DNA from 4 places in the Paenibacillus sp. S-38 genome. Region 2 is predicted to be linked to each of the others. Evidence: riboswitches for the same ligand, from Rfam matches in the RefSeq annotation. Region 2 holds a riboswitch; each other region holds the start of a gene.
What was found. Region 2 has a riboswitch for cyclic di-AMP ahead of ACP26L_RS32915 (stalk domain-containing protein). Riboswitches for the same ligand answer to the same signal wherever they lie in the genome.
Positions count from the first base shown of each region.

Region 1: linked by a shared signal. The riboswitch ahead of ACP26L_RS34230 (ubiquitin-like domain-containing protein) and the one ahead of ACP26L_RS32915 (stalk domain-containing protein) in region 2 are both predicted to bind cyclic di-AMP.
Region 3: linked by a shared signal. The riboswitch ahead of ACP26L_RS34480 (C40 family peptidase) and the one ahead of ACP26L_RS32915 (stalk domain-containing protein) in region 2 are both predicted to bind cyclic di-AMP.
Region 4: linked by a shared signal. The riboswitch ahead of ACP26L_RS06510 (TrkH family potassium uptake protein) and the one ahead of ACP26L_RS32915 (stalk domain-containing protein) in region 2 are both predicted to bind cyclic di-AMP.

Region 1 is NZ_CP187970.1:7,819,299-7,826,504, reverse strand. Features, by position in the region: gene rsmI (16S rRNA (cytidine(1402)-2'-O)-methyltransferase) at 1-180, shown strand, start outside; gene ACP26L_RS34245 (AbrB/MazE/SpoVT family DNA-binding domain-containing protein) at 617-871, opposite strand; gene ACP26L_RS34240 (HD domain-containing protein) at 1,271-2,554, shown strand; gene ACP26L_RS34235 (TatD family hydrolase) at 2,630-3,397, shown strand; cyclic di-AMP (ydaO/yuaA leader) riboswitch at 3,622-3,844, shown strand; gene ACP26L_RS34230 (ubiquitin-like domain-containing protein) at 4,211-5,350, shown strand; gene rnmV (ribonuclease M5) at 5,451-6,008, shown strand; gene rsmA (16S rRNA (adenine(1518)-N(6)/adenine(1519)-N(6))-dimethyltransferase RsmA) at 6,001-6,912, shown strand; gene yabG (sporulation peptidase YabG) at 7,021-7,206, shown strand, end outside.
Region 2 is NZ_CP187970.1:7,553,821-7,561,026, forward strand. Features, by position in the region: gene ACP26L_RS32890 (phosphoribosylaminoimidazolesuccinocarboxamide synthase) at 1-872, opposite strand, end outside; gene purB (adenylosuccinate lyase) at 917-2,212, opposite strand; gene purK (5-(carboxyamino)imidazole ribonucleotide synthase) at 2,260-3,456, opposite strand; gene purE (5-(carboxyamino)imidazole ribonucleotide mutase) at 3,453-3,938, opposite strand; purine riboswitch at 4,116-4,218, opposite strand; gene ACP26L_RS32910 (DUF6483 family protein) at 4,353-5,045, opposite strand; cyclic di-AMP (ydaO/yuaA leader) riboswitch at 5,220-5,398, shown strand; gene ACP26L_RS32915 (stalk domain-containing protein) at 5,450-6,292, shown strand; gene ACP26L_RS32920 (polysaccharide deacetylase family protein) at 6,453-7,154, shown strand.
Region 3 is NZ_CP187970.1:7,867,820-7,875,025, forward strand. Features, by position in the region: gene ACP26L_RS34465 (YwhD family protein) at 5-520, opposite strand; gene ACP26L_RS34470 (M1 family metallopeptidase) at 660-2,861, shown strand; gene ACP26L_RS34475 (hypothetical protein) at 2,878-3,699, shown strand; cyclic di-AMP (ydaO/yuaA leader) riboswitch at 3,977-4,111, shown strand; gene ACP26L_RS34480 (C40 family peptidase) at 4,116-4,589, shown strand; gene ACP26L_RS34485 (deoxyribodipyrimidine photo-lyase) at 4,737-5,465, shown strand; gene ACP26L_RS34490 (FAD-binding domain-containing protein) at 5,567-6,109, shown strand; gene ACP26L_RS34495 (PspC domain-containing protein) at 6,356-6,568, shown strand; gene ACP26L_RS34500 (antibiotic biosynthesis monooxygenase) at 6,783-7,121, shown strand.
Region 4 is NZ_CP187970.1:1,361,486-1,368,691, reverse strand. Features, by position in the region: gene ACP26L_RS06525 (LysR family transcriptional regulator) at 1-870, shown strand, start outside; gene ACP26L_RS06520 (cation:proton antiporter) at 947-2,176, opposite strand; gene ACP26L_RS06515 (potassium channel family protein) at 2,233-2,895, opposite strand; gene ACP26L_RS06510 (TrkH family potassium uptake protein) at 2,910-4,262, opposite strand; cyclic di-AMP (ydaO/yuaA leader) riboswitch at 4,340-4,488, opposite strand; gene ACP26L_RS06505 (CPBP family intramembrane glutamic endopeptidase) at 4,721-6,403, shown strand; gene uvrC (excinuclease ABC subunit UvrC) at 6,339-7,206, opposite strand, start outside.

The sequences.
Region 1 (7,206 bases), 270 kb from region 2:
GGCGCCTCGGCTTCCGAAACAGCGGCGCTGGAAGGAGCCTGGTGGGCGGATCTGGCGCCCGCGGACCATGTGGCCCGCTATGAAGCGGAAGGATTCGATCATAAAGAGGCCCTTCGCCGTGCGGCGCAGGACCGGGGGGTTCCCAAACGGGAGCTGTACAATCTGCTGCATCAAGGCTAGTCCTTCCCGATTGTTCGGCTCAACGAACGATCGGGTCTTTTTTGTTCGGTATAGAAAATGGGCGGCATGCCAATAAAAGCAGCCAAGTGTGGTAAGATAGGGTACATAGGGGCAATCCATACAGAGTATGCAAGAGAATAAGGACATAAGACCGCAGCGAACATTTGTTCTTTGGCGAAGGATACGGCAGGAACAGCATGCTGCCTAACGGCCGGAAAGCGGAAGGGCTTGCTGTCGGCCGGAGCAAAACCGATGAATATGACCTGAGAGCTGGCGGGGCTGCTTATGTTGAGAGAGAATGTGCGGAAAGTGAAGGAAGCTGGGGGTGGGACAAAAAAAGTTCCCCGAATCCAAGGGATCGGGGAATAGAGGAGATATAAAAAAGGTTAGAATTACCAGAAGTGAGTGCTGCTGATTTCATTATAACCTATTTTCTTTATTTTGTCACAGGTATTGGCATCTCCGAGATGCATTCGTGGCAAACAATTTTCCCTTTAAAATAAGATACATTCTCAGCATTACCGCAGAAGATACATGCGGGCTCGTATTTTTTGAGCATGATGCGCTCGCCGTCCACGTAAATTTCCAGAGCGTCTTTCTCTCCGATGCCAAGCGTTCTGCGGAGTTCGATTGGAATGACCACGCGACCCAGTTCATCTACTTTTCTAACGATACCAGTGGATTTCATCATATAAAAGGCCCCTCTCAAGAAGTATAAAAAGTATGGATCAGCGGGATGAAAATTAATCGCCATGTTTCGACATAATCTTTATCCTTATGATACCAACCATTCCCAAAATAGTCAACTAGAAAATGCAAGAATATACTGTTATATTCTGGGATAATAGCCTTTGAAATGTTGGTTAATCAGTTAAAAAATTCCTATAAAAGCGTCGTTTAATCCCCTTTCTGAGCGAGAGCCCCGAAAGGGGAGGAAGGGATTTCTGGAGCATGAAAAAACTGGATAATAGAATAATCCGGAGAAGAATGGCTATATGTGACACTGTTCGACAATATTGTGACCGTTTGGGTGGGTAGCTGTCGAAATCATTCAAGAAAATTTTTAATCCGCGTTCCCAGGAGGAAGCATATGGTCAATCCCTTACAAGAAGAGAAGGTATTCAAAGATCCGGTTCACAAATATATCTATGTTCAAGATCAGACGATCTGGGATCTCATCAACACCCGCGAATTTCAGCGGCTGAGACGAGTCCGGCAGCTCGGGACCTGCTTCCTTACCTTCCATGGCGCGGAGCACAGCCGGTTCTCCCATTCGCTCGGCGTATATGAAGTTACACGCAAGATCATCTCGCAGTTCGAACGCAACCAATATGAGGACTGGCCGCGCCATGAGCGTCTTCTCTGCCTATGTGCGGCCCTGCTGCATGATGTCGGCCACGGTCCATTCTCCCATTCCATCGAAAAGACCTTCGGCACCCATCATGAAGCGTGGTCCTGCCGGATCGTACTGGGGGATACGGAAGTCAATCAGGTGCTGCGCCAGGTCGCTCCCGATTTTCCGCAGAAGGTTGCTGATGTCATAGCCAAAACCTATAACAGGGAGATCGTCGTCAGTCTGGTTTCTTCACAGCTGGATGCCGACCGGATGGATTATCTGCTCCGCGATGCCTATTACACCGGGGTGAATTACGGCACCTTCGATCTGGAGCGTATTCTTCGCGTCATGCGTCCTTACCAAGGCCATATTGTGGTGAAGGAGAGCGGGATGCATGCCGTGGAAGATTACCTCATGTCACGATATCAGATGTACTGGCAGGTCTACTTCCATCCGGTAACCCGCAGTGCAGAGATTGTGCTTCATAAGATCTTCCAAAGGGCCAAGCAGCTGTATGAGGAGCAGTACCGATTCCGGTTCCTGCTGCCTCCGCTATTAGGGCTGTTCGAACAGAAGCTCACCGTAGAGGAGTACCATCTGCTCGATGAAGCGTTCATGCAGACCGTCTTCATGCAGTGGACCTACGAAGAAGACGCGATCCTGTCTGATCTTTGCTCCCGATTCCTGGAACGCCGCCTGTTCAAATACGTGACTTTGGACCGGATCGATACGGGACTGCTCGACAAACTGCGCGGCGAGATGAAACGCGTCGGGATCGATCCGGCTTATTATGTGGAGATCGATTTCCCTTCCGATTTGTCCTATGATATCTACCGGCCGGGCGAGGAGGATGAGAAGCTGCCTATCCTGCTCCTGGACCCGAAGGAAACCCTGACCGAAATCTCGCGTAAATCGGAGATCGTACGTTCGATCAGCGGCATACACATGGGAAAATACCATCTGTATTACCCGGCGGAATTTACTTTGAACCATGGGGCCGAGCTCGACGCGGACCTGCGTCGGCTGCTTCAGCTGTAATTGGCGCATACTGACTTGTCAGGGCGCGTACCCTGACGCTTATCCTTATAGTAGGAAGACACGGAGGATGATATCATGCTGATTGACACACATGCCCATTTGAATGCGGAAGCTTTCGATGAAGATCGACAGGAAGTGATTGAGCGCGCAAGAGCCAGCGGAATCCGTCGAATCGTCAATGTCGGATTTAACCGCGAGACGATCCCAAGCTCGATTGCGCTGGCTGAGCAGTATGACTGGATCTATTCCACGGTAGGCTGGCACCCGGTGGATGCCAAAGACATGACGCCGCAGGACCTCGAGTGGATCGAGTCACTCTGCGGACATCCGAAGGTGGTCGCCATCGGGGAGATCGGGCTTGACTATCATTGGGACACGTCCCCTAAGGATGTCCAGGACCGGGTGTTCCGCGAACAGATCCGCCTCGCACGCAAAGTGGGCCTGCCGATCGTCATCCATAACCGTGACGCGCATCATGATGTGGTGCAGACCCTCCGGGAAGAGAAGGCCTCCGAGGTGGGCGGCGTCATGCACTGCTTCTCCGGCAGCTGGGAGACGGCCAAGATGTGCCTGGATATGAATTTCTATATTTCCTTCGGGGGCCCGGTGACCTTTAAGAACGCCAGACAGCCCAAAGAGGTGCTGGAGAAGGTCCCGCTTGATCGTCTTCTGATCGAAACGGACGCGCCTTATCTGGCTCCTCATCCGTACCGCGGGAAGCGCAATGAGTCCTCGTATGTTCGTCTGGTGGCCGAGACGGCGGCTGAGATTAAAGGGATTTCTCTCGAAGAATTAGCGGAGATTACGAGCCGGAATGCGTCCGTTCTTTTCGGTTTCAAGTAGGTTTTTAGCCTGAAGGGGACAGCCCATTTTTATTCACAAACGAGATAATCGGAGAAATAATGGGGTAATCGTGCGTCAGACGAAGAGAAAGAGGGATTTGGATTCCGGTTTGAATGAAAAAAGTAAAAATCGGCCGGAAACCGTCCTTTTTTTCAAAGTTTGGCTACTTTACAACTTCCTGCTTCCCATCGTAAACTCAATATTAACTTCATACGATTACCAAATTTCCAACATCGCTGAGTTTCCGAAAGGGAAACGGGGGAACCGCACCCACAGTTGTCTGGCCGAACCGTTCAGGCACCGGGGTGTTTTTTAAGGGGTGAATCCTTGGCCGCAATGCTACACAAAAGCGCAGAAGCCTGCGCCTTGCTACATTGTGTCTCAGGTAGGGCTGCTCTCAAGCCCGAATCCGTCAGCTAACCTCGTAAGCGCCATGAGAGAGGTAACACATTGTCGTGAGCTATTATTTCATTTTACCCAAAATGAAAAGTCACGGGAAGGTTCCTCTTCTCCGCTGACTTTTTTTGTGTGGCCAAAAAAGGGGAGCCCTGAAGCTCTGCCTGCGGCCCGCCAAAAAAAGCGGGGCGGAACCGTCCGTAGGGACGGCGCCTGTATCCGGGGTTCTCCCGTAAGGAGACTAGGATTCGTAGCCAAAACCATAACCTTGAAGGAGGTGGACGTTCAGAGCAAGTCCGGTTCTGATGGCTGAAACAGCAAACGTTGGTAATGGGGTTTAACAAATTTACCATAGTCGCGTCAGATGGAAATCATGCATAACACTCGGGTGGCGAGGCTTTAAGGAGGACCGAACAAGTGGGCGTTGTGAATCACGAACAAACCCATGTAAGACGATCATCCAGCATGTCCTTCGCATTGCGATGGAAGCATGAAAACTTGCGTATGATATCGATCATTGCACTCATTTCATTCGCTATGACTTTCATGTTCTTATTGATGTTGTACGGTACGTCGACCAAACGCGTATCGCTTGTTGTAGACGGCGTCGAACAGACGTTCCAGACCCGGCAGGGTATTCTACAGCGCATACTGGATGAGCAAGGCATCGCTGTCGGCGAATATGACCGATTGTCACATTCGCTTGGCGCAAAGGTAAAGTCAGGAGATCGGATCACGATTGAGAAGGCGAAACCGGTGCAGTTGACAGCAGACGGAGAGACATCAACCGTTTATACCACAGGGAAGACGGTGAAGGGCGCACTGGCGGATTTACATATAGAGCTGGGCGAACTAGACAAGGTAACTCCCGCGCTGGATGCGGAGATCATAGATGGTACGGGGATCCAGGTGGTCCGCGTGAAGAAAGAAGTCGAAGAAGTCAAAGAACCGATCGCGTTTGAGACTGTGAAACAAAACGAACCGCAGCTGCTGAAAGGCAAAGAGCAAGTGATTCAGGAGGGGCAGGAAGGTGTCCTGCTCAAGAAGACGGAGAAAGTATTCGAAGACGGCAAGCTCGTGAATGAGCAGGTCGTAGACCAGCAGGTGCAGACACAAAGTGTACAAAAGATCGTTGCCGTCGGGACGAAGAATCCGGTTGTGGTCTTATCTTCAACAACTCCCAACATGGATGAAGTCACCAAGAACGGTATTACATTCGGATATAAGCAGGTTCTTAACAATGTCAAAATGACCGCTTATACGGCTGGCGTTGCTTCTACGGGAAAAAGCAGCAGTCATCCGGCGTACGGTCTGACATCTTCGGGTACGAGAGTAACGGAAGGTCGCACCATTGCAGTGGATCCCAAAGTCATTCCAATCGGCTGGTGGGTATATATCGAGGGGCTCGGTTTCCGCCGGGCGGAAGACACCGGTAGCGCGGTGAAGGGCAACCACATCGACGTTTATTTCGAGAGCAGCGATTATGCAATCCGCTTCGGTTCCAAACGCGGTTACACGGTATACGTCATCGGTCCGAAAAAGCCAACGGCCGATTAAGGGCATGCAATGTGGGTAGACTCATTATATAGAACGGATAAAGAAGAGGCGTGTTCCTCTTCTTTTTCTCTTTTCTGGCGAAAGAAGGACCGATTGGGTTATGATTAAGGAAATCATCGTAGTGGAAGGCAAGGACGACACCGTAGCGATCAAGCGGGCGGTGGAGGCGGAGACGATCGAGACCGGCGGCTCCGCCATCAATAAGGATACGATCCGGCGCATCCGTCTTGCTCAGGAGCGGCGGGGCGTGATTGTGTTCACGGATCCGGATCACGCGGGAGAGCGGATCCGCAAGATCATCACCCGGGAGGTCCCGGGGTGCAAGCATGCGTTCCTGACGCAGGAGGCGGCGACAAGCAGGGGAGACATCGGCGTGGAGAATGCTTCTCCCGAGGCGATTCGCCAGGCGCTGGCCGCTGTACGCACGGACGGTGGAGCCTCGGAATCCGAGGTCACGATGGAGGATCTGATGGAAGCGGGTCTGATCGTGCACCCGCAGGCTGCTGCGCGCAGGCTGGTCATGGGCAACCGCCTTGGCATCGGCTACTGCAACGGCAAGCAGTTCTACAACCGCTGCCGGATGTTCCGGATATCCCGGGAAGAATTTGATGAAGCCCGGCGCGAGCTGGACGCACTGGAGGGACAAGCTCATGAATGACCAACAGATAACAGTGCCCGCAGGGGCTGAAGATATTGCATCGCCGAAGAGGACCAACGATCTGCTCAAGCGCCATGGCTTCAAGCTGAAGAAGAGCCTGGGGCAGAACTTTCTTATCGACACGAATGTCCTGAACAAGATTGTGGGGGCCGCCGAGCTCGATAAGACCAAGGGGGCTCTCGAGATCGGGCCGGGGATCGGCGCCCTTACACAGCAGCTGGCCAAAGCTGCCGGCCGGGTAACCGCTGTGGAGATCGACCAGCGGCTGCTGCCGCTGCTGAAGGAGACGCTGGCTCCTTACCCGCATGCTTCCGTAATCCACGGGGACGTGCTGCAGGTTTCCTTAAGCGACCTGTTCAAGGAACACTTCTCGGAATGCTCGGGTGTCAGCGTCGTGGCCAATCTGCCGTATTATGTGACCACCCCGATCATCATGAAGCTGCTTGAGGAGAAGCTGCCGCTGGAGAACATCGTGGTCATGATCCAGAAGGAAGTGGCCGAGCGGATGGCTGCCGGGCCGGGAGGGAAGGAGTACGGCTCCCTCAGCATTGCCGTGCAGTACTACTGTGAGCCGGAGATCGTGGCTATTGTGCCGCATACGGTGTTCATTCCGCAGCCGAACGTGGATTCCGCCGTTATTAAGCTGAAGGTCCGCCAGCAGCCCCCGGTGGACGTCGAAGATGAGGATTTCTTCTTCGACGTCATTCAAGCGAGCTTCGTGCAGCGGCGCAAGACGATCTATAATAACCTCTCCGCGAAGTATTTCACGAAAGAGACCAAGGGAGAGCTGGAAGGCCTCCTGCGGGAAGCTGGGATCGAACCTTCCCGCCGGGGCGAGACGCTGTCTATGCAGGAGTACGCCGTACTGTCGAGCCACCTCAGAGCGTATCTGCAGAAGTCTTAAGACCCAACTCCCTTGACTTATCCTGCACCCGCCTCCGGGTGATCCGTGCCGACCTGCACCAAATGCCCATTGCCGCCATAGGATAGACGAGGAGGCGATGCAGCCATGATGAGACAGGGAGACCTGGTCACACGCAGATCCTACGGCGGGGACATTGTGTTCAAAATTCATGAGATCAGGCAGCAGGTAGCCGTACTGCGCGGAGTGGAGATGAGGCTGCTGGCCGATGCGCCGCTGCAGGATTTGGAGGCGGCCCCGCAGTTCGACCCTTTTCAATATACGATCCCGGACCAT
Region 2 (7,206 bases):
TAAATTTCGCGGTAGCGCCGGCTTGTCTCTTCCACTACTTCTGCAGGAAGCGGAGCAGGCTCGCTGTTCTTATCCCAGTCCGTGCTGGCCAGATAGCTCCGCACCGGCTCTTTGTCCATGGAGTCGATTTCGGTATCGAGCTCGTACTTGTCCTTCGCCCAGAATCTCGATGAATCCGGAGTGAAGATTTCGTCAATGAGTATGATTTCACCGTCGATCAGGCCGAATTCGAATTTGGTGTCGGCGAGAATAATGCCGCGGTCCTGGCAGAAGGCGTGAGCGTAGTTGTACAGCTGAAGGCTCTTCGCCTGCAGCTGCTCGGTCAGCTCGGCGCCGACGAGCTCTTTCATGCGCTCGATGGAGATGTCCTCATCGTGGCCGACATCGTTCTTCGCCGCCGGCGTGAAGATCGGCTGCTCGAAGCGCTGGTTCTTGCGCAGGCCTGCAGGCAGCTTGTGGCCGTTGATCTCGCCCGTCTGCTGGTACTGTCTCCAGCCGCCGCCCGTGATGTATCCGCGGACCACGCACTCGATGTCGATACGCTCTGCTTTTTTGGTCACCATGAACCGGTCCTTCATGATCTCCCGGTCCGTGATGATGTCGCCCAGCAGATCCACGTCTGCATGCACCACATGGTTGTCGATAATCTCGGTCGTCTGATCGAACCAGAACTTGCTAAGCGTGTTGAGCACGTTCCCCTTGTCCGGCACCGCCGGGCTCAGCACCCAGTCGAATGCCGAGATCCGGTCCGATACCGCGATGAGGTAATGGTCGCCGAGACCGTAAATCTCGCGGACCTTGCCTTTATAGAGCAGCGGCGCCTTGATATACTCTTGCGCGCTGGAAATTGCGATCGTTGACGCTTCCTTCATGGTTTCCCCCGCCTCCCCGTATGCCTTGGCTTCTAACGGACTTCTTAGCTCAAGCCCAGACGTTTGAAAATTGTATCGACATGCTTCAGATGCCAGCTTGGATTGAATGCATCCTCAATCTCTTCCAGGCTGAGGTACTCCCGGATCGCCGGCGTATTCTCCACAATGTCACGGAACGAGCGCTGCTCTTCCCATGCCTGCATGGCCCGCGGCTGCACCGTATCGTAAGCCTGCTCGCGGGAGAGCCCTTTGTCGATCAGCTTCGTCATGACGCGGCCCGAGAAGGGAACCCCGTATGTACTCTGCATGTTGCGCTTCATGTTCTCCGGGAACACCGTCAGGTTTTTGATGATGTTGCCGAGGCGGTTCAGCATGTAGTTCAGCAGAATCGTCGAATCCGGCAGAATGATCCGCTCCACGGAAGAGTGCGAGATATCGCGCTCATGCCACAGAGTGACATTCTCGTAAGCGGAGACCATGTGGCCGCGGATGACACGGGCCAGACCCGAGATGCTCTCACAGCCGATCGGGTTGCGCTTGTGCGGCATGGCCGAGGAGCCCTTCTGGCCCTTCGCGAACGGCTCTTCCACTTCGCGGAACTCACTCTTCTGCAGGGCGCGGATTTCCGTCGCGAACTTGTCCAGCGAGGTCGCGATGAGCGCCAGCGTCGCCATATACTCGGCGTGACGGTCACGCTGCAGCGTCTGGGTCGAGATCGGCGCCGGCTTCGTGCCGAGCTTGCCGCACACGTACTCCTCGATGAATGGATCGATGTTCGCGTAGGTGCCTACGGCGCCCGAGATTTTGCCGAACTGGACGCCGTCCGCCGCGAAGCGGAAACGCTCCAGGTTCCGTTTCATCTCTTCGTACCACAGGGCCATCTTGAGACCAAAGGTGGTCGGCTCGGCGTGAACGCCGTGGGTACGGCCCATCATCGGGGTATCCTTGTAAGCCATCGCTTTGTCCTTAAGGATCTCGATGAAGTTCACGATGTCCTTCTCGATGATCTCGTTCGCCTGTCTCAGCAGGTAGCCAAGAGCCGTATCGACGACGTCCGTGGAAGTCAGACCGTAGTGCACCCACTTGCGCTCAGGGCCCACTTTCTCGGATACCGCGCGCGTGAAGGCAATCACGTCATGGCGTGTCTCCAGCTCGATCTCGTAGATCCGGTCGATATCGAAGCTTGCGTTCTTCCGCAGCTCCGCTACGTCTTCCTTCGGAATGACACCAAGCTCCGCCCATGCCTCGCAGGAAAGAATCTCGACTTCGAGCCAAGCCTTGAATTTGTTTTCTTCCGTCCAAATGCCGCCCATTTCGGGTCTTGTATAACGATCGATCATGATTCCCCATACCTCCGGTATCTGCTCTTTGACTTGCTCTGCTGCTTCTATTTAGACTCCCATACACCTGACAGCTCTATCCAGCGGAAGGCATCCTCCGCCCGGTCCGCCAGCAGATTCACATGGCCCATTTTGCGGCCCGCCTTTGCTTCCTCTTTGCCATACAGATGAAGCTTGGCGGTCACACCCGGTACCGCGCTCTGCGATTCGGGATTCTGGATCCACTCCAGCAGCGGCGCTACATGCTCGCCCAGCACGTTCACCATAACGACCGGCGTCAGCAGCGACGGATCCCCGAGAGGCAGGTTGCACACCGCTCTCAGATGCTGCTCGAACTGGGAGGTCCGGCATGCTTCCATTGTATAGTGGCCGGAATTGTGCGGCCGCGGTGCCAATTCATTAACGAACAACTCGCCGTCCGCGGTAAGGAACATTTCCACGGCGATCAGCCCAATGACATCCAGCTTCTCGGCGATCTGCAGTGCCATCTCTTCCGCCCGCTTCAGTACGCCTTCCAGCGCTCGGGCGGGAACAATGGAGAGATGCAGGATGTTGTTCACATGAATGTTCTCCGCCGGAGGAAAAGCCTTCACTTCGCCCCGCGGGCTTCTCGCCGCGATCACGGAGATCTCCCGCTCGAAGCGGATGAACTGCTCGAGCACGAGCTCCGTCTTAGCCCGGCTCAGCGTCACGTATGCCTCTTCGACTTCGTCCAGCGACCGGATAACCCACTGGCCTTTGCCGTCGTAGCCGCCGGTTGCTGTCTTCAGCACGCAGGGCGTGCCGAAGCGCTCCACGGCCTCCCGAAGCTCCGCGGCGCTGGTCACTTCCGCATACGGCGCCACCTTGACGCCTGCGGCTTCAATGGCACGTTTCTCGCGCAGCCGGTGCTGCGTCGTGTAGAGCAGTTTGCTGCCCTGCGGTACGTAGGACTCCCGCATGAGCAGCTCCGTTACGCCGGCATCGACGTTCTCGAATTCGTAGGTGATAACGTCGGCCTCTTCCGCAAGAATTCGTGCGGCCGCCGCGTCGTCGTACGCCGCCACGATCTGGCGGTCCGCCACCTGGCCGCACGGCGCATCCGGCGTAGGGTCCAGCGTCACGAAACGATAGCCCATCGCCTTGCCGGCCAGCGCCAGCATTCGTCCGAGCTGGCCTCCGCCAAGCACGCCGATTACGGATCCGGGTGGGGTCACTTGCTGCGGGTCGTACGCCCGGTTCTTGTCCGCTTCCTTCATGGTCATTCCAGCACGCTGCTTTCCATGACAGACTTCGCAATGCGTTCGCGGCGCTCCGTTACCCGCTGCTGGATTCCGCTGTCGAAGGCGCCGAGAATCTGCGCCGCGAGCAGGCCGGCATTGGTTGCGCCCGCTTGTCCGATCGCTACCGTCGCTACTGGAATTCCGCCCGGCATCTGCACGATCGACAGCAGAGAATCCAGCCCGTTCAGGGTCGACGTCTTCACAGGCACGCCGATAACCGGCAGAACGGTCTTTGAGGCGACCATACCCGGCAGATGTGCCGCACCGCCGGCGCCTGCGATGATGACCTTCAGTCCGCGCTCAGCCGCCGTTTCGGCATATTCGAACATCAGGTCCGGTGTCCGGTGGGCCGATACCACCTTCTTCTCGTATGCAACCCCGAGTTCATCGAGCACGTCGCACGCTTTCTTCATCGTTTCCCAGTCCGACTGGCTTCCCATGATGACTCCAACAAGAACCGACATTCAGGTACCCTCCATATGCTTGCTTTTCAATACATTTATGCAATCAAGGCCATATAAAACAAAACGTCCTTCCAGATAGAAGCTGCACATGCTCAAAAAAGCTGTTCAGTCTATGAGTAAGGACGACAAGAAGACTCCTAAGCGCAAGTTAAGGCCAGACACCTGCCGTGCCGACCTTCTTCATCAACGCTTACTCGTAGTCCAAAAATTTAAGGTTTTCGGGTAGAAACTATTCGGGCCATATTCCCGACATTATACGAGATTATTCGAATGTCATACGTATTTTTTCCAAGCTAATGATCTCTTTCAGTTTATCGGCTTTCACACAGGATGTCAACTCAAAAAGGCGAACATTTTTGTTTTCGATGTGATAATAGTTCGTATTTGCAGTTATCCATTTTATGTAATTTCCTGTTATTGGCTATCTGCTATTTTCAATTGCCTGAGCGTCCGCAGGCCTTCCTCAGCCTCTTCCGACGACAAGCCGCCTGCCTGCAGCAGGGCATCCTCCAGAAGCACCCACCGTTCGTACATTCGGATCCCTTCTTCTGCGGCGGCTCTCCACTCCAGCTCCCGCTGCCCGCCCTTTAACTCCTCTAGTCGATAAAACAAGGCATCCTCCGCCCAGGCATAGCTGCCCTGCTCCTCGTAATATCCGACAACCCTCGACAGGATCCCCTCACTCAACCCTGCTCGCCCCGTGATGTTCAGCGCCTCTTGAATTCGTCTGTTGAATTCTTCTCTCAGCTCGCCGAGGGCATCGTATTCGCGTCCGATCAGCAGGATCTCGAGGGATTTCTGTGCCGTCCGTCTGGCAGCCGTTTCATTCCCACTTTCCCGCTCCAGATCCGCCTGCGCTTTCATGAGATCCCCCATCGCCAGTACTTTGGCTGAGTCCAGTTCCCCATCCTTGGACAGCAGCGCAACCAGGTCCTTCACCGACAGCGCTCCGATCAGCTTGGAGCCTAGTCCCAGCATCTCCTTCATCGCCTGCTGCAGCAGTTCCATGGCCTCCTCCAGCCGTCTGTTACGGGCTAACTGCATCACGCGGCCAACCATCCCCCCTGCCTGCTCGATCATCCGTAGAATATAATCTCTTTGATACATACTTTCCCCTCTCTCACCCGCTGCTTTTCCAGCTTTTGATCTGCTTCCGCCAATGGTTCTCCGCATCATTTTATCCATTGTAACCCACATGCCCGCTGGGGTTAAGCCCCCGTGTCAATTATAGGAAGGGACTGGATGATTTTATCCATTGCCCCTCACTTTTAACGTGTGGTACGCTCTTAGAAGCCGAATCGCGCATGTATTTAGATGTACGTACGGGGGACGCATCACATGGGGTGAATGCACCGGCTGTCTGCCGCTGGCACTACTGCAGCGGAGCGGGCACCATGCTAGGGAACCAACCTTCTTCCCGAACCCGACAACTAACCTCGGAGGCTATGATCGACAACTGACGGCGGATTCTTGATCTCGCCGGACAGGTGCAACGATATGGAGGGATCCAGTTGAAAAGTCGCATCACGTCCATGCTGAAGGCATGTCTATTGACGCTGCCCGCAGCCGCAATTCTTGTATTCGCCAGTCCTGCACAGGCCGAGACCGTTCGGCTCGCCGAGGATATCAAGGTGCAGGTAAATGACAGCCTCTTGCAATTCTCGAATGCCCAGCCTTTCCTTGACGAGAACCATAAGCTTCAGGTTCCGGCCAGGGACATCGCTGACAAGCTGGGATACCAGCTTCAGTGGGAGCATGCCGGCGCTCAGATGAAGATCACCCTGAGCAGCACCACTACCACCGTTGTTTTTACCACAGGTGACCCTAACATTACAGTCAACGGCCAGCCTTCCGTTCAGGAAGCAGCTGCCAAGCTTGTAGACGGGCAAACCTACGTCCCTTTCCGGCTGCTTGCCGACTCCTTCGGCATTCAGACCCAGTGGGACAACCTGAACCGCATCGCCATTCTTGGAGTGGATGGTCAATACCATGCTCCAGCTTGGTACCGCCCCACGAAGATCGCTCCTCTCTATACGATGACGATCGAAGCCAGCGCTTCTGCCTATACAGCAGTCGCAGGGGAGAACGGCACGTTCGCAGCGAGAGACTACATGGGTAATCCTCTGAAGCTGGGGACGATTGCCGTAGATCCTGCTGTCATCCCTCTGGGGTCTAAGGTATTTATTGAAGGCTACGCGCACGACGGCCTTCCGGCTGGAGGCATGTACGCCGTTGCAACGGATATCGGTGGATCCGTGAAGGGGAACAAGATTGATATCTTTATGCCCGATGGGCGCCAAGCCGCATTGAAGTTCGGTATTCAGAACGTGAAGGTTCATGTGCTTGGCACGTAAAAACGGCGCTCCTAAAAAAGCAGGTCTCTTCATCGAGGCGCTCGGCCCTAAGCCGGCTGCCTCGATGGGAGGCCTGCTTTTTTTTGGCCTCTGCTTCCGGTGTATAGGTACGCCTTACCGGTCGAACCCTAAGCATGATCATGTGACGGAGGTGACCGACATGAATCAAGGTATCCGCAAGCTTCTGCTGTGTGTCCTAACATCGTTTTGTTTGACCGGTGCAGGCGTTCCTGCTCCGCGGCCCAGCGAGGTGGTTTGGAACGTGGAGACCGATCAGAAACTCATTGCCTTGACGTTCGACGACGGCCCCAACCCGGTCTATACGCCTCAGATTCTCGACCTGCTTCATGAGTATGGTGCCAAGGGGACGTTCTTCGTGATCGGCAAGCGGGTCCAGTTATATCCCGCCATCGCCATTCGTGAAGTGAATGAGGGACATGAAATCGCCAATCATACGTTTGACCATCATTTCCTCAAACACTATCCTGCCGAACAGCTTATTACGGAAATCCGCCAAACCCAAGAAGTCATTTTCGACATTACGGAGCAAATGCCGCATGTATTCCGGCCTCCCGGCGGTTTTTACAATGATGCTCTCCTCCAGTCCATGAAGGAAGACAAGCTTACGGTAGTCATGTGGTCCTGGTATCAGGATACAAAGGATTGGATGAAACCGGGTGCGGATAAAATCGTCTCCCAAGTGCTCAATAACGTGCACAACGGGGACATTGTACTCTTTCACGATCTTCAGGGGGATTGCAGCCAAACCGTTGAAGCACTCCGAAGCATTCTGCCGGAGCTGAAACAGCGCGGTTATGAGTTTGTTACCGTATCGGATTTGATCTCGCGAACCCGCAAATGAGCACAACAGCCGAGATCCCGACCATTTGTCCCAGGGGTCTTTTTGCTGTTCA
Region 3 (7,206 bases), 310 kb from region 2:
AAAATTAGGATAAAGCTTCCTTCAGAGCCCCATCCGAGCGCTCCCACATGCCCGGATCCCAGGCAGCGAGGAAGTCGCGAAGCTTGATTTTTTCGGCCTCTCCCAGGTTATCGACCATCACCCGGCGCTTCAGGGCATAGTCCATCCGGTTGACGTGATCGGCGAGAATCTTCCAGCCCTTGCGCGCTTCCGGATCCACCGTCATGGCGCAGGACGTCACGCCGGCATAGTACTTGCCTTCTTCCTTGAAGTCCACAGCCACCCACACGATCCAGCAGGGACGCCCGTTCGGCACCTCGTCGGCGTTCACCGTGAACTTGATGCCCTTCTCGATCTTGCTCTTCGCATGAAGCGTGCCATCGTCGAGATACACCTCGTCCCCGTCGATAATGACGCCCGACAGCTGGCTGAGGTCGATGGAGCCCTGCCCATAGCCGCGGTGCTTCGTTTCCTTCTGCGAGATGATATTTAATGTAGGGAGCTTCTTTTCCTTCTCCTGTCCGCTTCCGTTGTTCTCCATGAGGCGCCACCTTCCACATCATCTTTTTTCTTATCATAATGCAAAAGCCCGTTTTTCACAATTTTGGCCCCCTGAGAAATAATCCCCTGTCCACTTACATATACATGCTGTAGATGCTTGTCAACGGGGTGAATATGAGATGAAAAACCGACTACCTGCCTCCATCACATCATGGGGCGCCGTTCTGATCGCAGCCTGCGGCGCCGTGCTGCTTACCCATACCCTGCTGCTCGCAGACAATCCCGCGGGGGACAAGCGGACTACCGCATGGGCGGTGGCTGCGGACAGCGGCGGCGGGCCGCCGATGCTCAGGCCCGCGGCCTCGCACAGCGTCATGGCCGCACCGGCCCCGCCGCTCGCCCAAGGGCTGGCGGACGGATCGTCCACAGGCCTGAGGCTGCCTGCTGACGGGGAAGCCCGTCCGGCTGCCGCCCGTGCCGCACCTGCGGCTGAGGTGCCGACAGCGCCGACGGCCCCTCCGGCAACGCCTGCGCCGCCGAGCCTGCCGGCCAAGCCGGCAGAGAAGCCCGCGCCGAAGCCGCTCTCCGGCCGGATCGTGGAATACCACCTGAACGCGGAATACGACGCCACCGGCAAGATGATCACAGGCACCTCCTCACTGACCTGGACCAATCCCGGCAGCGTGCCAGTGTCCGAGCTGTATTTTCACCTGTACCCGAACGCCTTCGAATCCAAGAAATCGACCTTCATGCGGGAATCCGGCGGCAAGCTCCGCAGCGACGTTTCCAAGGATGGCAGCTACGGCAGCCTGACGGTATCCTCCATTAAGATGCTCGACGGGTCGGAAGCCGAACTCAGAGGAACTGCCGAGTACGTGCAGCCCGATGACGGCAACAAGGATGACCGCACCCTGCTGCGGGTGCCGCTGCCAAAGCCCGTGGAGCCCGGAGCCAAAATCACCCTGCGCACCGACTTCACGGTCAAGCTGCCGCAGGTCTTCGCCCGGATGGGGTATGCCGGCGATTTCGTCATGGCGGGACAGTGGTTCCCGAAGGTCGCCGTCTACGAGCCGCAAGGCACCCGCGGGCGCACCGATGAGGGCTGGAACCTGCACCAATACCACGGCAACTCCGAGTTCTACGCCGACTTCGGCATTTTCGACGTGAAGCTGAAGCTGCCTGCGGACTATAAGGTGGCGGCTACCGGCTTTCCCACCAAGCCGCCGGTCGACGACGGCGCCAGTAAGATTCATACCTTTTATGCGGATGATGTGCATGATTTTGCCTGGTCGGCCTCCCCGCATTTTGTCTATTATGAGGAGCCCTATGCCACGCCCCAGCTGCCCGGCGTACGCATTAAGCTGTACCTCGACCCGAAGCACGAACACCTCAAGGCCCGCTATATGACCGCCGCCAAAAAGGCGCTTGCCCGCTATTCCGAATGGTACGGGTCTTACCCTTACTCCACCCTCTCGGTGGTCGTGCCTCCGGAGGACGGGAACGGGGCGGGAGGCATGGAGTATCCGACGCTCGTCACCGCCTGGGGAGCAGGCGAGGAGAACCCGAGCCTGGAGCTTGAGCGGGTCGTCGTGCACGAGATCGGCCACCAGTTCTTCTACGGGATGGTCGCGAGCAACGAATTCGAAGAAGCCTGGCTGGACGAAGGCTTCACTTCCTATATTGAAGACCGGCTGATGGAGGCCGAATACGGCGTGCGTCCGAATACCCTCGTGGAATCAAGCTACATCACCAGCCCCGAGGCCCTGAAGAAAAACGCATGGAGCTATGACGGGCACGGCCATTATGCCGAGAATGTCTACACGCGCGCAAAGCTCGTTCTGAAAGCCATCGAGCGGCAGACCGGCCCGGAGACCATGAACAAGATTATGCGTACGTACTTCCAGCGCTGGAAATTCAAGCATCCGACGACGGCCGACTTCCAGCATGCCGCGGAGGACGTCACGAAGACGAGCTGGCAGAGCTTCTTCGACCAGTACGTCTACGGTGACTCCATGGTGGACTATGCGGTCGCCTCCATCACCGCCCGGAAGCTGACCGATAACGGCCAAACCTACTACGAGAACAGCGTCCTGCTCCGCCGCCAGGGCGGTTCGGTCCAAGGCGTTCCGGTCCGCTTCCACTTCACGGACGGCACGCAGCTCGACAAGACCTGGGGGGGCGGCGACAGCGAGGTGCTTATCAAGCTCAATCATCCCACACCTCTCGCCTGGGTATCGATCGACCCGCAGTATACGATCGTGCTGGAGAACAAACGGATCAATTCGTTCATGAAAACCGAGGTCGATCCGCAGCTGTCCGTCCGCTGGAACCTCAGCGTGCTTAAGATTCTGGAGGTTCTCTCCGGCTGGATCGCATGGTAAAGGAGGATGACCGAAGATGAATGCCTTACGAAGCCGGATCGCCCACGGCTGGTCGATCGCCTGGAAGCAGCCTTTTGCCGTCATCGCCCTCTTCATCTATCATCTGGCCTGGGGCGTGCTGCTCTACAAGCTGATCCAGTCGGTCGTTCTGCCCCTCCTGCACCGTTACCCCGGGGAAGTGCTTCCCCGGGAGGCCGTTCAGCTGTTCTGGATCGAGGGACAGTTCCAGCTGATGAAAACCGACCTTCTCCAGCCCTACCTCTGGTGGGCGCTGGGGCTGCTCGCCCTGCGGATGGTGCTGCATCCGGTGCTGAACGCCGGGGTACTCTACTCGCTGCATAACCGCGATCTGAATGCAGGCTACCGGTTCGTGGAGGGAGTACGCCGGCTCAGCGTCCCCTTCTTCTCACTCTACGTTCTGCAGCTGCTGATGACGCTCGCTCCCTTGTACTGGCTGCTCCCCTACGCGGCCGGCCAGTATACGAAGCACTCTTCTTACCTGTCTTACGGCAAGGCGCTGCTGCTTCCCCTGGTCTTCTTCATCCTGTGGATCTTTCTCCTGCAGCTGCTCTTCCTCTTCCTGCAGATTGCGAAGACAGCCGGACGCTCGTCCCTCTACGCTCTGATCTTCGTCGTCCGTCATCTGCCCGCCATCGTCGCCGCGGGAGCGGCCGTGGCGGCCCTTGCCCTGCTGATCTCGGCGGCGGTCATGGCCTCCAGCTACCTCTGGGCCGGCTTCCTGGCCCTGATCGGCTACCAGGCGTACCGGCTGATCCAAATGTTCTTCAAAGTATGGGCGATCGGCACCCAATATGCCTTGTGGCTCGAGAAAGCCTGATGAACGAAAAGCCCGGACAGCCCCTATGCCTCGAATTGAAACGCCGCTTTCCATGCTGCTGCATGGGGAGCGGTGTTTTTGTATTTTCGACATCCCCATGTAAACATGCCGTAAACGCCGGAAAATCACCCTTTTCCGGAAATTTATGTATGCGCTTGCAATCCTTATTCTGTCTATAAACAAAAGGTTTCACTTTAAACGCCGGGTTTGTGACAACTTTGTGACACAAGCAGGAGAAACTCGAACTTACTCGAATATAGTTACTCGGTAATAAAAAATGAATATTTTGCCGAATTTCTGTCTCAGAAAACGGGGGATCCATTTTGGGTGAATTGATCTCGCTTCAGAGTGATCATAGGGAACCTTCAACCGAACCCTTCAGCTAACCTCGTAGGCACTTGGAAGGGGAAACTTCTTTGAAAAAGCAGCTTGTAGGACTCACACTCGCATTATCTTTGTTTTGCGGCATTTCCGTCGGCAGCGCTTACGCGGAAACCCCATTAAGCGCAGCGGTCAACGATGGCTTGGGCGCGTCGTACAAATGGTCCGGCACCACCAAGAGCGGCGGCTTCGACTGCTCCGGCTACACGGCCTGGGTATTCGCCAAATTCGGTGTCGACCTGCCTCACACCTCCAAGGGCCAAGCTGCTATGGGCACTTGGGTGGACCAGAACAATCTTCGTGCCGGCGATCTCGTGTTCTTCAACACAGACGGCAAAGGCATCTCCCACGTAGGCGTGTATGTTGGTGAAGGCAAGTTCTACCACTCCGCCACGAATCAAGGCGTAACAATCACGAACCTCAGTGACGGCTATTACGCCAAAAGGTATGTTACCGCCCGTCGCGTCCTCTCCGATGCTGCCTACGAGCAGCTCATGACCGACAAGTAACATCTGCGGCGTCACCCATCCTTACTACTTTTATTGAAGAAAGCCTTTTGGGCCTCCTCCCGTTCGCGGGCCGGACAAGCCCAAGAGGCTTTCTGTCGTTGCGTGGGTAAGTACAAGCACGCCGTCCAAGAAAGGAGCCCTCGACCCATGATTCTCTTCCTGCACCGCAAAGACCTGCGGACTGCCGACCTGCCCGCCTTCGATTATATCCATGCCTGCGGGTCGCCCTCCCTGCACGTGCTCGTGCTCGACCCGTTCCTCCTGCGCAGGGACCGCCACCGGGAGCACAGCGGCCGCAGCTTCCTAGCCCGCGCCGCCCGGCTGCAGTCCCTGTATGCCGCCCAAGGGCAGCGGCTGCACCTGCTCTGCGGCGAGCCGGCCTCCGTGGTCGGCGCGCTGCTCGAAGCCCACGCGATCCGCGAGCTCGTGTTCCACGAGGACCATACGCCTTACGCGTTGACCCGGGACCGCCTCCTGCGGGAAGCGGCGGCCCCGCGGGGCGTGCGTGTCACCGCTCTGGACGAGCAGGCCCTGGCGGACCTGCGCGATTTCCACCGTCATGCCGGCCGCAGCGAGCCGTACAAGGTGTTCACGCCGTACTATCGCCGGTGCGCGAGTACCTGCGGGAGCATTTCCGCCCGGCCTCCGCTGTTACCGTGGGCAGGCTGCAGACCCTGCCGCTGGCGGAGGGCTTCGCGGAGCGTTTCCCGCTGCCGCGGGAACTGGAGGAGACGCTGGACTCCTGCCGGCTACAGCCGCAGGGCAGCGAACCGGAAGCGGCGCTGGAGGACTTTCTCAGCGAGCGGCTGTCCGGCTACGCGCAGGGGCGCGACCGGTTCGACTGCGGGGAGACCAGCCGTCTCTCAAGGCACCTGAACACCGGGGCCCTCTCGATCCGGCATGTCTACGAGCGGCTGCTGGACTGCAGCGCCGGTGTTGAGCCGTGGCTGCGCCAGCTCGCCTGGCGGGACTTTTATTTGTACCAGTCGAGGCTGGACCCCCTGTTCTACCGCTACGAGCAGGAGTACGATCTGTCGGTGCTGCCCGAAGACGGCTTCCAGGCTTGGGCGGAAGCCCGCACGGGCATCCCGATCGTAGATGCGGCGATGACCGAGCTGAACGTGACCGGCTGGATGCCGAACCGGCTGCGGATGATCACCGCCATGTTCCTGACGAAGAACCTGCTCTGCCCCTTCCCTTACGGCGAGCGCTGCTTCCGGTACAAGCTGGCGGATTACGACAATGCGCTGAACCGCGGCGGCTGGCTGTGGTGCGCCTCGCTCGGCTTCGACGCGGCTCCCTACTTCCGTGTGATGAACCCCGTGACCCAGTCGCAGACCCATGACCCGTCCGGGGGATACATCCGCCGCTGGCTCCCGGAGCTCTCCGGCTTGTCCGACAAGGAGATTCACCTGCCCCGGCCGCATGCGGTCGTCGACTTGAAGGCCTCGCGGGCCCGGGCCATCGAGGTGTACAAAGGGATCTTAGCCTCGCGGTCCGAACGCCGCGGACAGGAATAACCTCCAGTCAGGAGGAGGCTGCATCGGGTCTGCGTGCCGAATCGCCAGCGGGGCCGTATCGTCCGGTCACAACGGAACCCGGTGGGGCCGAAGCGGGACCGGTCCGAAGACTGTGCGGTCCGCTGGACCAAGGTCCAGCCCTGATCCCACCGCGGGTCCGTTTCAGGGGTACCCCGAGGACGTTACAATAGAGGTATACCAAACGGGAACGCAATCTCCTCCCGAATCGAAAGGTGGACTCCTCTTATGAAACGTTGGTACCGCTCGGTTTCCGATAACAAAATCACCGGCTTGTGCGGCGGATTGGCCCAGTATCTGAACCTTGACCCTACCCTGCTTCGGGTGCTTGTCGTCATTCTGACCTTCGCCTCCAGCGGCAGCCTGATCCTCTTCTACTTCCTGGCGGCGCTCATGGTACCCAAAGAACCGTATTCCGGCTCCACCTTCCCGCATTCCTGATGAGCCCGGCCCCTTGCCAGTCTTGGTAAGGGGCTATTTCTTTTCGCCTGCCCGCCCCCACCGGGCTTACGCTAAAGAGACTCTGCTTGTTTTGACAATGATAATCTTTATCAATTACAATTGGGTTATTATCCGATCTATTATCCGATCTATTATCCGATCTATTATCCGAGCGTCAGCCGAATCCGAATCCGCCATAGGAGGCATCATTCCCATGTTAATTCAAACCCGCACGATTGTTGTTCAAAAAGGCCATGCCGACGCTGTAGTCGAGCGTTTCAGCCAAAGAGGCCCGATCGATGAGATGGAAGGCCTGCTCGATGTCAGCGTCATGGTCAACCGCTCGAAGAAAGAAGACACGGAAGAAGTCGTCGCCATGATCCGCTGGGAATCCGTCGATGCCTGGAAGAATTGGGAGAAGAGCCCCGCCCATATCCAGGGCCACCGCGACAAGAAGGGCCACACCCCGCCCGATTATGTGATCAGCTCGACCGTCAGCATGTACGAAGTGAAGGCCCGCCGCGAAGGGACGTTCGCGAAGCAGGAGCAGTAAGGAGTGCGCTCCTCCTCCGTGCAGCTTCAACTGACAACCTCCATCCGGCATGCCAAACCCGCGGGGTTCAATGCAGCTGCCACGG
Region 4 (7,206 bases), 2.0 Mb from region 2:
AGCCTCAATAAAGCCTCGCAGCTCCTGAATCTATCGCAGCCCGCCCTCTCCCGCAAGATCATGCGGCTCGAAGAGGAGCTCGGGGTCGCGCTTTTCAAGCGCAGGGGCAAGCGGCTCGAGCTGACCCGCGCCGGCGAGATCTGCTATGAATATGCGATTGAGCAGAAGCGGCTCGAACGCAAGCTCCGTCAGGCGCTGCAGGCTTATTCCACCGACAGCAAGCCTGCCAGCATTATCATCGGCGCGTCGCTGACTACGCTGCAGTCCACCCTGCCGGAGCTCATCACCATCTACACGCAGGCTTATCCGCATACGGATATTAAGGCGGTGACCGGCAAGACGCACGAGATCGTCCCGCTCGTCAAGGACAAGAAGGTCGACATCGGGCTGGTGGCTTCCCAGATGTCCGATCCGGCGCTGACCTGTGTGCCGCTGTTCGACGACCATCTCTGCCTCGTGCTGCCTGAAGTGCATCCGCTTCAGGGTAACGAAGAAGTCGACATCCGCGATCTCCACGAGCTGCCGATGATCCTCTTCTCCCGCGGCACGTGGTACCGCGTGCTCATGGACGAGATGTTCCACCGGTACGAGGTGTATCCCGACGTCAAGATGGAGATCGACTCCTTCGAGGCCATCATCCGGCTGGTCTCTACCTGCAAGGCGGCTACGCTTCTGCCGGAGTCCTATCTGCGGCACAACTGGCTGGCGGACAACGAGGTCACCGTGCGTTACATTCCCGAGCTCGAGCAAACGAAAAGAACGACTTCCCTGCTGTTCACAGAGGATGCCGTTCTGGAGCCTTCCATACGCCGGTTTATCGACCATGCCGTCCTTCACTTCCGTTCGGAGGGCGGCACCCCCGCACCATAGGCGGATCCTGGCGCGGGAAAATCCGTTTCTTCTATTATATAGCGATATTCGCGGAGATGGGGAACGCCGGCCGGACCTATGGCCCCGGCTTCTCCTCCAGCCCGAGCTTCCGTGCCGCATAGGCTGTCGTCCCGGCCTGCAGCAGAATGGTGACAAGCACGGCCAGGAAGGTGACCGAAGCGATGATATCCGCATGCTCTACGCCCATCCCCACCACCATGCCGGAGAGTGCGGCCGGAATGACGCCGGTCTCGCGCACCCAGAACATGAAGAGCAGTTCATTGCGCTCCCACTGCGCCCGAGTGTCGGGAAGAGCGCACAAGAGAACCGTGATCGGCCGGGAAATCAGCATGAAGATGGCGATGACCCCGAGACTCGGCCAGAGATAGTCCAAGATGATCCCAAAGTCGACCTGGCTGCCGAGCAGGATAAAGATCAGCATCCGCAGGATGACCGTGAGGTTCTCCGCCACATGATGGAGCTCCTGCTTCCGGTCGGCAAAATCCAGCCCGAACAGCTCCGCATTCCCCCAGATGAGCCCCGCGGTGAAGGTGGCCATGAACCCGCTCACATGGAGCATCTCCCCTGCAAGATACGCGCCCACCGCAGCCACCAGCATCACGATCCCCGAGTAGTCCCGCAGAAAGCCGTACGACATGTGGGCCGCCAAGAAAGCAAGGACAAATCCGATCGCAATCCCGAGCCCGATACCGCCCAGCGCGGTAATCAGGAACTCCTTGACCGAGCCCCCTACGGAGATCGCTCCCCCGCCGGTTACCGCAGCAAGCAGGGTAAACGTAAGAATCGATCCGGTTGCGTCGTTAAAGGCGGATTCGCTTTCCACCGTCTCCCTGACTTTGGCCCGGATTTTCACCTGCTTGAAGACGGGTATCAATGTCGCCGGGTCGGTTGACGAGATGATGGCACCCAGGAGAAGCGCGTACATCCACGGCAGATGAAGCAGCCAATGGGAAGCCGCCGCGACGATCGCACACGTAATGAGCACGCCCGGAACCGAGAGCAGCGTAAGCGTAAGCCAGACCTTCTTGAGACCCCCGAGCCGGATATTGCGCCCACCGTCAAAGAGGATCAGGGTGGAGCCCACCGTCAGAATGAACTGGTTCGTAAAGGAGCTGCTCGGCTCCTCAATCCAGTGGAGGAGGGGGCCAAGCGCGATGCCGGCAAGCAGGAACAGCGCAACGTCCGGAAGCTTGAGAAGACCGGCCAGCCGGCCCACCAGCATTCCCGTCAGCAGGACGATGACAAGCAGATACATTACATGTTCCAGTGAAATTCCTTGTTCCATTTCGTCATCCCACCATTTTGATTTGCTTAATCGTGTTGTTCGTGAACGCCGGCCCGTTAGCGGATAACCGCATTCTCGAAGGTCTCGATCTGCTGATTCGTCCCGATAATGACCATAATGTCCTTCTCTTCCACCGTATCGGTTGCGGTAGGGGCAATGATGACGCCATCCTTCTTGTTGATGGCCACCACACTGCAGCCGTACCGCGCGCGCGTATCAAGCTCCTTCAGCGAACGGCCGGACAGACACCGTGGAACGGCCAGCTCGGCAATCGTATACTCTTTCGAGAGCTCGATATAGTCCAGCAGATTCGGCGAGACCAGCTGGTGCGCCACCCGGATGCCCATATCGCGCTCCGGATAGATGATCCGGTCCACACCGATCTTGCTCAATACTTTGCCATGGAGCTCCGAGAGCGCTTTGGCCACAACCGTACCGACACCGATATCCTTCAGCAGAATGGCCGTCAGGATGCTCGACTGGATATCATCCCCGATCGAGACGACCACACAGTCGAAGTTGCGGATGCCGAGAGACCGCAGGACCTCTTCATCCGTAGCGTCGGCTACGACGACATGGGTCAGCTTGTCGGCCATTTCCTCGACAGACTCCTCATCCTTATCAATGCCGAGCACCTCATAGCCAAGCTTCATGAGTTCCTTTGCTACGGAGGAGCCGAAGCGGCCCAGTCCGATGACAGCGTATTGACTGCGTTTCATGTGTTGTTGTTCCCCTATCCAATCGTAATTTTACCTTCCGGGTAACGGTATAATTCTTTCTCGGCTTTAGGTCCGAGAGCATAAGCTAAGGTCAGCGGGCCGAGCCGGCCGGCGAACATCGTAAGCGAGATCATTACTTTGCCGAACTCGGTTAGATCCGGTGTCAGCCCCATGGTGAGTCCCACCGTTCCGAAAGCCGAGGTCACCTCGAACAGTATCATCAGGAAGGAATGATCCTCGGTGGTCGTCAGCAGCATCGTAACGAAGATCACCAGGAACAGCGCGATCATCGTCAGGGTGATGGCTTTGAGAATCCGGTCCTTGCCAAGCCGGTAATGGAAGAGGACGATGTCTTCCTTGCCCCGGATCATGGCCACGATCGCCCCCACCAGTGTAGTGAAGGTGGTCGTCTTGATCCCCCCGCCCGTAGAGCCCGGCGAAGCACCGATGAACATCAGAATGATGGTAAAAAACTGACTCGCCTGCCGCATTCCGGCGATATCCACCGTGTTGGCTCCCGCCGTACGGGGGGATACGGATTGGAAGAGCGAGGCTAAGAACTTGCCTGACCAGGTCAGCGGGCCCAGTGTCTTCGCATTCGTCAGCTCGAACAAGAAGATGACCACCGTGCCGATGACGATCAGCAGTCCCGTGGCGCTCAGCACCACTTTGGAATGCAGCGACAGCTTCTTGATCCGCTTATATTCAATCAAATCGGAGATCACGATAAACCCGAGACCTCCAAGAATAATTAACATCATGGAAACCAGGTTAATCACCCAGTCGTCCGCGTAGGCGGTAAGGGAACTGAATTTCCCCGTAACCGATCCGAACAGGTCGAAGCCTGCATTATTGAAGAAAGAGATCGCATGAAAGATTCCGTAATAAATGCCCTTAGAGACTCCCAGGTCGAACGACCAGCGGATGGAGAAGATTACTGCGGCTATCGCCTCGATCGTCAGCGAGTACCGAATCACCTTGCGGATGAGCCGTACGATCCCTTCCATCGAGCCTTGATTCATCGCCTCCTGCAGAATCAGCCTTTCCTTGAGCGATATTCTTTTCTTGAGTACGAAGGCGAACAGCGTCGCCATGGTCATGAACCCAAGTCCCCCTACCTGAATCAGCAGGATGATGACAATTTGTCCGAAGACAGACCAGTACGTTCCCGTGTCGACGACAACCAGACCGGTCACACAGGTGGCGGAGGTTGCGGTGAATAAAGCATTGAGGAACGGTGTCGACTGACCGCTGGCTGTGGCCACAGGCAGCGACAGAAGAATACTGCCAATCAGAATAATGGCTGCGAATCCGAGCACCAGAATCTGCGGCGGCTTCAGCTCGAATTTCTTGGCGGCTGGCTTCAAATATCGTACACCTCGGTTCTCGAAATAAAGGCTTTTTTGCGCAAAAAAAAGACACTGGAAACCCAATGCCAAAAAATAGGTTCCTGTAACAAAGCCTACGAGGTTAGCTGACGGATTCGGATGTACAGGCACCCTATCATCACCGGCCTTAAACGGCCTTTGGATGAATTCACCCCTAAACTCATGGTTCCCCCGTTTTCCTTAAGAAATTCGGCTTTTTATTCAATTGATTTGAATTATAATCCTCTTTACTCTGCAGCACAAAGGCGTAATTCACCTAAAAGTCACGATAATCCCCTGGAAAGGGTATTTGTAAGCGTTATCTCCCTATTGACGCTCTCCCAATCATCTGTTTTCCTGCGCTTGCTCTTGAAATCATTGGATTTCGCGGAAGCATGTATGCTAATTTAGAAGAATATAATATACCTCACCCATTTCTGTCCCAAAAGGAGCTGTCCATGTCCAAGCGAATCAAGGAGCCGTCGCTTCTGCTGCTTGCCGTGATCGGATGCATTCTTTATTTCGGTGTCAACCTGTTCAGTCCTTATATGGAGGATGCCGAACGGATGGAGGAAGCGACTGAGGGGGTTCCCTCCGTTACACAGGGGCAGGCCGCCGATGCCGCCCTGCGCTTTGCCAGGGAGAAGCTGGGCCTCCGAGCGGAGAATCCCGCGACCCATGTGATCTACCAGGCCGTAAAACAGCAGAGCGGCTATCTGCAGAAAGAGCGGCTGTACGACGAATATCAGGAGCGCTTCGGAGAGAAACTTCCACTGGAGTTCTATGAGGTGGAGATCGGCGAACCGGACACCGGACTTACCCATTATATCCAAGTGAACTATACCAATCTCGGCATCATCGGCTGGGAAACCGGCCGTTCGGCTACCGCCCGCAGCGAGGGCGTCTCTTCGGAGAACGCTCCGGACTCCGAAGCCGTCATCCGGCAGACCCTGACCGATCTGGGGTATTCCCCGGATACGTTCGCCCTGGTTCCAGGCGGATCGAAGGCGCCGGGCCCGAATACCCTTCGGGTGTATCGGAGCAAAGCGGACACCATCGGTGAATCCCCGCTTGAGCTGCACGTCAAAGAAACCCGGGGCCGGATCACCTTATTCCGTCCCGAGTTTCCTGTGCCTGAAGCCTTCATCGACTGGCAGAATGCCCAGGATGACAAGGCCTCCCTGATGACCTGGACTTCCATGGGCCTGTCCACCGTCATGACGCTGACGGCCTTCATCCTGATTATCCGGGGCCGCCGCGACATCCGGTTCAGCCGAGGACTGGTCCTCACGCTGATCTTCACCGGCGTGTATCTGCTCAATAACTTCAACATGCTCCCGGCCTTCCGCACGGAGCACGGAAGCGGCCCGTCCGAGCCGCAGGCCGTATTCTACTTATGGTTCGTCAACATCTTCGTGCTGTTCATGGCGGCATCGACCTATCTGTCTCTGCTGGCCGGCAGGCAGCTGTGGCTGCGCAGAGGACTGAACCCCTGGCCGGTCTGGAGCGACGCCTCGTTCGGAGACAGCGTCCGTACGGCTATGGTCCGCGGGTACCTCTTCTGCCTGTTCGTGCTTGGCCTGCAGCAGGTCATGTTCTTCGCCGCCGCCGAGCTGTTCGATGTCTGGGCCGTGAGCGACCCGGCCGACTCGGTCTACAACATGCGGGTCCCCGGCGTCTTCCCGCTGATGGCCTGGGCGGCCTCCATCTCGGAGGAGGCCGTGTACCGGCTGCTCGGCATCGCCCTGGTGCTGTCGCTCACACGCAGCCGCTTCCTGGCGGTACTGCTGCCGAGCATCATCTGGGCGATGAGCCATACGCAGTATCCGATCTACCCGGTGTACACCCGGCTCATCGAAGTGACCGTCATCGGCCTCATCTTCGGCTATGTGTTCCTGCGCTACGGCTTCCTGACGGCGATCTTCGCCCATGCGGCGATGGACTCCATCCTGATGGGCCTGTCGCTGATGATCACCGGCAGCGCCGCCAACACCGCCGTGGGCGCATTCTACCTGCTCCTGCCGGCGCTGGCAGGCTGGCTGCTCTCCTGGCTTCACGACCGGTTCGGACCGAAGCCTAAGCCTCCGCGTGCTCCTCAGGAGCTTCCGCCGAATCCGCTTCCTCCGGCTCCCCAGCCGTAGCCTCCCCTTCCGTCCCGTTCAGGGACTGGAGGATGGTCAAGGCCAGCTTTTCTCCGATACCAAGAGGCTTAAAGTCTTCGGGCTGAGCCTCTTTTATTTTTTTGAGCGAGCCAAAATGCTTCAGGAGCGCCTTGCGCCGCTTCTCGCCGATCCCCGGCACCGAGTCCAGCGTGGAGACGACCATCGACTTGGCGCGGGTCTCCCGGTGGAAGGTGATCGCGAAGCGGTGCACCTCTTCCTGGATGCGCTGCAGCAGGTAGAACTCCTGGCTGTCCCGCGGCAGCGGAACGATCTCGGCCGGGTCGCCCATCAGAAGCTGGGCCGTCTTATGCTTCGCGTCCTTGACGAGGCCGCAGACCGGGATATAGAGCCCGAGCTCATTCTCGAGTACATCGACCGCCGCCGACAGATGGCCCCGCCCGCCGTCGATGACGATGAGATCCGGCATCGCCAGTCCTTCCTTGAGGACGCGCTCATACCGCCGGCGGACCACTTCCCGCATCGTCTCGTAGTCGTCCGGTCCCTGCACGGTCCGGATTTTGTACTTGCGGTACTCCTTGCGATCCGGCTTGCCGTCGGTGAAGACGACCATCGCCGATACCGGGTCGGAGCCTTGGATGTTCGAGTTGTCGAACGCCTCGATTCGCCGTACCGTACCTGTGCCCAAGTACTCACCGAGATTCTCGACGGCCTTCACCGTCCGCTCCTCGTCCCGGGCGAGCAGCCGGAACTTCTCGTCGAGCGCGACCCTCGCATTCTCGTTCGCCATGTCGACCATGTTCTTCTTGAGGCCGCGGCGCGGC